3 regions of the Fictibacillus enclensis genome follow, and region 1 is predicted to be linked to each of the others. Evidence: riboswitches for the same ligand, from Rfam matches in the RefSeq annotation. Region 1 holds a riboswitch; each other region holds the start of a gene.
What was found. A riboswitch is a leader RNA that binds a small molecule or an ion and turns the genes downstream of it on or off. The one in region 1 is predicted to bind cyclic di-AMP.
Positions count from the first base shown of each region.

Region 1 (3,279 bases):
GTTCCCCGACTAGATCATAGTGCGTTTTAATTCGGTGAAACAGCAGGACAATCAGCGGCAAGAACACGAGCACCGGCCACACTTGCGGAAATTTGGTTAAAAAGAACATGATGGTGACGATGAAACTGATCAGCGCTCCGGTAGCATTGGTGATCAGTTTAGGCACCCAGCCTTGTGGCTTTTCCTTCATCCATTTCAAAATCATCCCTGTTTGGGACAGGGTAAACGGGATAAACACACCGACCGCATACAGCGGGATAAGATGCTCTGTCTTTCCGTTAAACACAAGAAGAAGAAGGATCGCTGCCACTCCAAGCGTAATGATGCCGTTCGAGTATCCGAGCCGGTCACCGCGAATCGTAAACATGCGCGGGATGAATTTATCCTTCGCCAGGTTAACGGCCAGCAGCGGAAAGGCCGAATAACCAGTATTTGCAGCCAAAACAAGGATTAATGCAGTTGTGCCTTGAATAAAGAAATACATAAACGTTCTGCCAAACGTGTGATCCGCAATCTGGGAGACGACCGTTTCCTTGGCGTTCGGGGTGATGCCGTAATAATAGGCAAGGAAAACAATCCCCGTGAACAGGATGGCCAATAGTCCTCCCATTGCCATAAGCGTTCGCGATGCATTCCTCGGAGCTGGATCCTTAAAGTTTGGAATCGCATTTGAAATCGCCTCAACACCAGTAAGGGCGGAACTACCTGAAGCAAAAGCCTTCAGCAGCAGGAAAAGGCTGATACCGGCCACCGGTGTTCCGACCGGTGTGTGCAAGTTTTCAGGCACATGACCGGTAACCGTGTTGTATACGCCAACCCCGATCATGATGATGAGGGCCACAACAAACAAGTAAACCGGATAAGCGAGCACAGAAGCTGATTCAGTGACTCCTCTCAAGTTCAGGGTAGTCAGAAACAGAACAAACACGATCGAGATTGGAAGATTGTATGGATGCAGGGCAGGAAACGCCGAGGTAATCGCATCCGCACCCGCGGATACACTAACAGCTACCGTTAAAATGTAATCCACCAGCAGCGATCCGCCGGCAACCAACCCTGGATTTTTCCCAAGATTGTCTCTGGAGACCACGTAGGCCCCTCCGCCATGTGGGTACGCATAGATAATTTGCCGATAAGATAAGATGAGAGCAGTAAGCAGAATGAGTACACCGATGGCAATCGGTACGGAATACCAGAAGGCAGCTGCACTTATGGTAAATAAAACAATTAAAATTTGTTCAGGCCCGTAGGCGACTGATGATAAAGCATCGGAAGAAAGGATGGCCAAAGCCTTCGTTTTATTCAGCTTCTGCTCACCCAGCTCAGTTGATTTGAGGGGTCTTCCGATTAATAACCTCTTCAGCGAAGTTAACATGTTGAATTCACCGCCACTTAAAATTGATCTCTTGATGACTAAAAAAAGGTATTAAAAAAGCCCACAAGCCGACGTAAATAGACCTGTGGACAGTATAATTTTAGTCGCACAAGCTTCACCTTCTTGCTCTAAAACGCTTACGAGGTTAGCTGTCGGATTCGGACCTTAAGAGTAGCCCTACCTTTAAAAGGATTCACCCCATGAATGGATTTATACATCCAGTTGGTTCCCCCGCACACTTAGGTTTCAGCGATTTAAGAAATTGAAACTTCGTATATCATACTCCTGCTTTGAGCAATTGTAAATAAAAAGATTAAAACCTTTAAACACAGGTAATCTTATTTATAAAAGCTTGGAAAACCGACCTACTTTTGATAGGAGGATGTATAATGAAGGAGAAAAAAGAGCCCCTTTTGACTGACGAATTTCTTGACCAGCTGGCAAAGGAAATTAATGAATTGTACGGCGGCCCTGCTTTTGAACAAGGCGATGCCTCTGAAAAAATGGAAGCAGAGTAAAAAAGCTCATGTTACTAGGTTGTACAAAGTAATACTTTCTAAAATAAAAAATACCATTAGCTTTTCACTAATGGTATTTATAATCGTATCGTTATTCTTTTTCGCCAACAACTGAAAAACGCTGGTTTTCATGCTGCGGATTTTCGATTTCATCAAGTACTGCAATCGCATAATCAGCATAGCTTATATAGCTCTCACCTTCAGAATTCAGGATCATCTGATCTTTCCCCTTTTGATAGGAACCAGTACGTTTGCCATTTGGATTGAAAAAGGCGGCGGGACTAAGATATGTCCAGCTGATCCCCTCTGAACCTTGCAATTCCTTCAAATTTTCAGCCGCCTTTGAAGCCGTTGGATAATACGCTTTCGGAAAAGCGGGGGTTTCCAACATGCGGGTCATTTGCGCCTCATCTACAAACAGGCTGCCTGCGCCTCCCACAACAAAAAGCTTGGTTTGTGGAGACCCTTTTAGAGCCTCGATTAAAAGATGGCCAACTTCAACGTGTTGATGCTCCTCCCCTGGTGGTGCATTAAACGCATTAACAACCACATCGAAGGCTTTTAAATCTTCCGTCTTCAGGTCGAAGATATTCTTTTCCAGTACTTCTGCTTTCTCATTTTTGACCTTGGCGGCATTCCGGACAATGGCCGTCGCCTCATGTCCCCTTTCTATCGCTTCATTGATAATAAGACTTCCAACTTTACCGGTCGCACCAATAACTCCAATTTTCATCATCTGTTCCCTCCATTACAAAATTAAGCTGTAATCATTTCGTTTACTTGTAATCATTGTAATTACATGTAACCATTTTGTCAACAGGCTTGATTTACGCTATACTAGTACTATAAGTTAAACGTTATCCGCTACTATAAGAAGGTGACCAATTTGTCCATCAGCAGCCGATTTTCTGTAGGCGTTCATATACTCTCTCTCTTAGAGATCTATAAAAATGAAACAAAATCATCTGAGTTTATCGCAGGAAGTGTAAATACCAATCCCGCGGTTATCCGAAAAATTATGGGAATGCTAAAAAATGCAGGGCTCGTCAACGTCCGGCCCGGAGTAGCTGGTGCAGAACTTGCGAAGAACCTCGATGAAATCACTCTTCTGGATGTGTATAAGGCCGTCAACGTCGTCCAGGAAAATGAACTGTTCAGTGTTCATGACCACCCTAATCCTGAGTGTATGGTTGGCCGCAATATTCAGGAAACCATCACTCCTATTCTCTCCATCGCTCAAAGCGCACTCGAAAAAGCATTGGGCAGCGTAACGATCGGGGATGTGGTAAAGGATATTGAAGAGAAAGAAAAAATAAACAGTAAATGATAAAAGGCATCCTGATAATGGATGCCTTTTAAATGGGTTTATCGTTCTGAAGAGCAGTG
Region 1 is NZ_CP126109.1:440,153-443,431, reverse strand. It holds gene QNH15_RS02405 (APC family permease) at 1-1,375, opposite strand, end outside; cyclic di-AMP (ydaO/yuaA leader) riboswitch at 1,495-1,637, opposite strand; gene QNH15_RS02400 (bacitracin ABC transporter ATP-binding protein) at 1,765-1,893, shown strand; gene QNH15_RS02395 (NAD(P)-dependent oxidoreductase) at 1,985-2,626, opposite strand; gene QNH15_RS02390 (Rrf2 family transcriptional regulator) at 2,780-3,220, shown strand.

Region 2 (3,279 bases), 550 kb from region 1:
GGTTTTTATAAAAGGAGCGTATGGGAAAGGACGAAGGAATCAACTGCCAGGTTGTTTTCCGGAGTTCTGTAAAAAGACGCACCCCAGGTTCTCCAAAACTGTACTATCCTTGTCCCCAAGTGAATAACCTTTATCATGCTGTGTGATAAGAGGTGATCTAATGGATTGGATTGAAGCAGTGGTGTTGGGGATCATACAGGGATTAACCGAATTTTTGCCGATCAGCTCCACAGGCCATTTGCTGCTGGGCAGGCATTTCTTTCGGCTGGATGAAGCAGGCTTGTTTCTGGACAGCATGCTTCACATTGGAACACTGATCGCGGTTATGACGATTTATTGGAAAGAAATAAAGGAACTGATTCGTCAGCCTTTTAGCCGGCTGTCACTTCTTCTCGTTGCGGGAACCGTTCCCACTGTCATTATCGGCCTTTCATTTAAGGATTACTTTGAGGAAATCTCAAGAACCGGAATTACGGTTGGCTGGGAATTTCTCGCCACAGGCTGTATTCTTTGGCTTGCCGATTCCATGAAATCCAGAGGTTATAAGGAATTGGAAGACATCACACTAATGGATGCGGTTCTGATCGGAAGCTTTCAAGGTGCGGCCATATTGCCCGCGGTTTCAAGGTCAGGCCTGACCATCGCAGCTGCGCTTTTCAGGAAGATTGACAGGGGGACAGCTGCCTATTTTTCGTTTCTGTTGTCCATTCCGGCCATTGCCGGCGGGTGTCTTCTGCAGATAAAAGATGTGCTCGGGGGCCAGGCAGAAAAGCTCTCCTTTTTTCCCTTGTTTCTCGGTACGGTGATGTCGGCGGTTTTTGGGTATTTGGCGGTTAAGTGGATGATCGCCCTCGTAAAAAAGGGATCGTTAAAAGGCTTTGCCGTCTATGTCTGGCTGCTTGGATTCGCCATCATTGGCATGCAGGCGGCGGGTCTTTTTTAACCTTTTATGAAGGAAGGAAAGAAAGGATTGACATTTGATTCCTGCAGGATTACATTATAACTATTCAAAATTACATAACCTTTTGATCGCTTAATTTTAAGATTTTGTATAAGCTTAAAAGCGGGGGAACCAATCATATGGGGTGAATCTTTTTAATAAAGAGGGGATACTTCCGATTCCCTAATCCGTCAGCTAACCTCGTAAGCGTTAAACAAGGAAGAAAGGGACAGTTTGGATAGTGACTGACCATTTTTTTTGATGGTCTTTTTTATTTGCCAACTAAAGGGATATTTGACGTACAAGGAGAGAAAATAATGGACAAGCAGTTTGCGGTCATTGGATTGGGCCGTTTTGGCGGAAGCATATGCAGGGAATTTGCAAAAATGGGCTATGAAGTCATGGCGGTGGACAAGGATATCGAACGGGTCAATGAGTTCGCCAATATTGCCACCCAGGCTGTTCAGGCAAACTCGACGGATGAAAAGGCATTGAAGGCGCTCGGTATCCGTAATTTTAACCATGTCATCGTATCAATCGGTGAAGACATCCAATCCAGTATTATGACGACCCTTCTCTTAAAAGAAGAGGGTGTTAAAAAGGTATGGGTCAAGGCAACAAATGATTATCACCATAAAGTCCTTGATAAGCTTGGAGCAGACCGGATTATTCATCCGGAAAGGGATATGGCCCTTCGTGTGGCCCAGTTGATCACCTCCGAAAAAATTATCGATTTTATTGAACTTTCTCATGAACACAGCATTATAGAAGTAGGGGTAACAGACAAGCTGGCTGGTAAAACGTTAACCGAGCTTGATATCCGTGCCAAATATGGGTGCAATATCGTAGCTATTAAAAAAGGCAATGATATTCTTGTTTCTCCGATAGCCAATGTGGTGCTGAGACAAGGGGACATGCTTGTGGTGATTGGCCAAAACAGAGATCTCAATACATTTGAAAATGAAGGGGTGTAACGCTCAGTGGCTCTGAAGGTTGAAAAGCGGAGAGCTTTTCTGTATGAACCAATCCAGCTCAATCCTCCCCAAATCCTTGCCCTTCTTTTCCTGGTGCTTGTGCTGGCCGGAGCCTTGCTGCTTAAGCTGCCCATTGCATCTGAAAAAGGGGTCAGCTGGATTGATGCGTTCTTTACGGCGGTATCTGCAGCTACAGTAACAGGCCTGGTGACGGTTGATCCCGGCTCTACTTTTACCCTGTTTGGCGAGATTGTCATTCTCTTCCTGATCCAGGTGGGAGGGCTCGGAATCATGTCATTTGCCGTTCTCGTTGTCCTTATGCTTGGTAAACGGATTGGCATTAAACAGCGTCTCATCATGCAGGAAGCACTGAACCAGCCATCCATCGGCGGGGTAATTCGTTTGGTCAGAAATCTGCTCGTCTTTTCCCTGTCAATTGAGGCTGTAGCGGTAATTCTCCTTTCCTTTCGCTGGGTGCCTGACCTTGGCTGGGGCAAAGGAATTTACTACAGTATTTTTCACACCGTAGCCGCCTATAACAACGCAGGATTTGGCCTGTGGCCCGACAATTTGGTGAGGTATGTGGGCGATCCGACTGTCAATCTTGTTATTACCTTATTGATCATTACCGGTGGGATTGGTTTTACCGTACTGGTTGACCTTTGGTACAGCAAAAAGTGGAAAGAATTATCGCTCCACTCTCGTATCATGATTTGGAGCACGCTGTTTGTCAACGTGGTTTCCATTCTCGTGTTTTACGCGTTTGAATATAATAATCCGCACACATTGGGTCATTTGTCATTGGGGGAGAAGATATGGGCTGCCTATTTTCAGGGAATCTCACCCCGAACGGCAGGGTTCAATACAATTGATATCGCTGGCATGAGGCAGGATTCCCTGCTCTTTATGATTATGCTGATGTTTATTGGAGCAGGAAGCGCTTCTACAGGTGGTGGAATCAAGCTGACGACGTTTATAGTGATTATTTTTGCAGTACTTACGTTTTTGCGGGGAAAAAATGAAGTTACCGTTCTGAAGCGGACCATAAGAACAGGAATTATCCTTCGTGCCCTTGCCATTGCCACCATTAGCATGCTGCTTGTGTTTACGGGGGTCATGCTGTTGGCCATGACGGAGAAAGCTCCATTTTTAACGATTCTGTTTGAAGTGGTATCGGCATTTGGTACAGTGGGGCTTTCCATGGGGCTTACCTTTAAATTGACCTTGATTGGAAAGATTATTATTATTTGCGTGATGTTCCTGGGGAAAATCGGGCCGCTTACACTCGCGTTTTCAATTGCAAGACCCGATAAGTCAAATATCCGCTATCCGGATGGAGATCTGTTTACAGGATAAAAGAACGTG
Region 2 is NZ_CP126109.1:989,631-992,909, forward strand. It holds gene cls (cardiolipin synthase) at 1-72, shown strand, start outside; gene QNH15_RS05375 (undecaprenyl-diphosphate phosphatase) at 161-943, shown strand; cyclic di-AMP (ydaO/yuaA leader) riboswitch at 1,021-1,165, shown strand; gene QNH15_RS05380 (potassium channel family protein) at 1,258-1,914, shown strand; gene QNH15_RS05385 (TrkH family potassium uptake protein) at 1,927-3,270, shown strand.
Region 2: another riboswitch for cyclic di-AMP. It lies ahead of QNH15_RS05380 (potassium channel family protein); the one in region 1 lies ahead of QNH15_RS02405 (APC family permease).

Region 3 (3,279 bases), 2.1 Mb from region 1:
ATACTGCCGAAGACTACCGCTTAATCGATGAAGAAGACTCCTTGAAATAGGGGTTTTTTTTATGGATCCAAAGTGCTAACTTCTTCTATTTGCGTTATAATAGTAAAACTTGATAATATCCCGGTATGCTGTTTTAATGGATAAGCAAAAGGGAACTCAGAGAGACAACAAGCAATTTTGACATCTAGGGTCACGCAGAAAGAGGAGGATTTTTTTGGGTAACCGAAAAAAGGTCATATACCTACTTGGTGCTGTTGTATTAGTGACAGCATTGTTTTTTATATTTTATTTCGTAAAAGAATATAGTGGTGACCAGGGGAGCGAACATCGAAAATCTCCTCAGGTTCAAGGGAAGGAACCCCGGCCTAAACAGATCCGGATTGTGGCTTTGGGGGATTCACTGACATACGGTCGTGGAGATCCGAAACGAAAAGGCTACATCGGTCTGGTGAGACAAGGAATGCAGAAAGAGCTTAAGCGTCCTGTCGTTCTCAATAATTACGGGATCAGCGGGCAAAGGTCGGATCAGCTGTATAAACAGCTCAGCAACGGGATGGTATCACGGTCCGTCCGTCAGGCCAATTATATCTTTTTATTTATTGGGACGAATGATTACAGAAAAACCGCAGGCTGGAACTTCAGAAACATCAATCAGCAGGAAATGGCCATCGGCCAAAAAATGCTGTACAGCAACCTTGAGAAGATTACCAAGAAACTGCGCCAGCAAAACAAAAGGGCTCATATTTATATTTTAGGGCTGTATAACCCTTATACCGAAAACTTTTATGATGCGGTTTCGGCACAGGTGATTAAGAAATGGAATATATCCATTCAGGAAATCAGCGAAAAAACCCCTAATTCTACTTATATTTCCACGTATGAGTTATTTAACGGGATTCCGAAGGGGGAATATTTCTCGGATGCCATCCATCCAAATCCCCGGGGATATTACCTGATTGCCCAGCGGGTAATTGGAGAACTGAAGATCAGATGACCATAAGAAAACCGGGCAGCAGAAGCAGTCCGGTTTTTTACATTTATTTTATGGACCTAGCGTTTAATATCATTTTCAAGCTTGCCGTTCATGTCGATCATGAAACCGATCTCCCGGCCAAGCAACTGGCTAAGTTCTTTTGCTTTCTTTTCACTCTCATTTTTAATTTGCTCTATCGTCAACTCACCCTTTAATCGTGAAGAACCAACGATAATACTGAGATCTCCTTTTTCAAAAAAAACAATTCTCATTTCTTATATGCCTCCTATTTAGGAATTTCTGTCTATTCTTTATATATTTCGTCCTAATCCAAAAAGCTGGTGGGGTTATCTATTGAATAAATTACATTGATAATGTTTAAGGTTTCTCAGGGAACTTGACAAAATTTTTGTAACATTGATACTATAGTAGTAACCGAATAAAGTACAATCGCTGAGTTTCTGGGCACAGAAACCGGGGGAACCAATCAAATGGCTTTCATAAGCCTAGGGGTGAATCTAACTATAATTTAGAAGGCATATATCTCGTTGCCTAATCCGACAGCTAACCCCGGAAGCGTTTTGGAGAGTGATACGTTTGTGCAAATTAAACCACTAGTCTGCCCACGAGAAGTCTCGCTCTTTTCGTGGGTTTTTATTTGGGATAAATTTCTTGAAAGAGTGTAATTTTATACCATTCTTTCAGACATATTAGAGATATGGGGGAGATGAAATGAAATTATCGGTTAAAATTATTATCGGTCTCGTGTTAGGGGTTATTGTAGGTTTAGTTCTCAACCTGGCATTTCCAGATGCGTTCGGAGGACTCGATAAGTATGTTTTGACGCCCGTTGGACAAATCTTTTTGAAGCTCATTAAGATGCTGGTCGTACCAATTGTTTTCTTTTCTATCGTTCTTGGAACAGCAGGATTGGGAGATCCAAAGAAACTGGGGAGAATTGGTGCGAAGACTATCATCTATTTTCTAGCCACCACCACGATTGCGATTGTAATTGCCATGGCTGTTTCCTTGATTGTTAAACCGGGTGCAGGCGGAGGCTTCCAGACCCAGGGCCTTGAATTTAAAGCAGAAAAAGCACCTCCGGTAACGGAAACCCTGATGGGCATTGTTCCGGAAAACCCGGTTGCTGCCATGACGGATGGAAATATGCTGCAGATCATTGCATTCTCTGTGTTTGTAGGATTTGCACTTACCATGCTTGGCAGTAAAACAAAAGGTATTTTGAACTTGGTGGAGCAGGGAAATGAGATTATGATGTATCTGGTTAATCTCGTCATGAAAGTTGCTCCATACGGTGCCTTTGCATTGATCGCTTCTGCGGTCGGCAACTATGGGCTTGGCGCGCTGAAAGCGATGGCACTCTACATGATTGTGGTTGTTGCTGTATTGTTGATTCACTCCATTGTAACTTACGGAGGAACGGTTGCTCTGATTGCAAGAAAAAGCCCAATCTGGTTCTTTAAAGGCTTTGCGCCGGCCATGGCTCTTGGCTTTAGTACATCAAGCTCGAATGCAACACTTCCAATTTCCATGAAAACTGCTCAGGAAAACCTGGATGTTCCGGAGCCGATCAGCGGCTTTGTACAGCCGCTCGGAGCCACCATTAATATGGATGGAACAGCCATCATGCAGGGTGTTGCCACAATCTTCATCGCACAGGTGTTTAACCATAGCTTAACGATTGGTGAAATGTTGACAGTCATTTTAACAGCCGTTCTTGCTTCAGTCGGAACCGCTGGCGTTCCAGGAGTAGGATTGATTATGCTAGCGATGGTTCTTCAATCTGTTGGACTTCCGGTAGAAGGAATTGCGCTTATTCTCGGTGTGGACCGGTTGCTTGATATGCTTCGTACTTCAGTAAACATAACAGGCGATGCGGCATGTGCAGTGATGGTTGCGAAGACAGAAGAAAAACATGCGGATCGCCCGTCATCCGTCAGTGCAAGTGTATAATTAACATCTAAAAAAGAGGATGGCGCCCAAGCCCTGAATGGTTTGGGCGTCATTTTTTTCTTGTTAATTTTCCGTGAAATCGTAAAATATTGCCTTTTTCACCAAAAAAGGTGATATCATGAGAAATAGAAATGCTTTTGTCAGGAGGAAGTTGGCATGGATCAATTGTGGCAATTAATCGTATTAGTAAGTAAACTGCTATGGGCAAAAGCTGCAGCCGGATATTTTGCATTGGGCGTGCTGGCAGAAGCTGTTTTCCAAAACTTTTGGGTGCAGTTTGTCAGTGCCATTGTAGTGGGTATGGTACTGGTGAAACTCATTGAGTTTAGTAT
Region 3 is NZ_CP126109.1:3,448,655-3,451,933, reverse strand. It holds gene QNH15_RS18090 (hypothetical protein) at 1-50, shown strand, start outside; gene QNH15_RS18085 (GDSL-type esterase/lipase family protein) at 215-994, shown strand; gene QNH15_RS18080 (hypothetical protein) at 1,051-1,245, opposite strand; cyclic di-AMP (ydaO/yuaA leader) riboswitch at 1,415-1,567, shown strand; gene QNH15_RS18075 (dicarboxylate/amino acid:cation symporter) at 1,706-2,947, shown strand; gene QNH15_RS18070 (hypothetical protein) at 3,104-3,279, shown strand, end outside.
Region 3: another riboswitch for cyclic di-AMP. It lies ahead of QNH15_RS18075 (dicarboxylate/amino acid:cation symporter); the one in region 1 lies ahead of QNH15_RS02405 (APC family permease).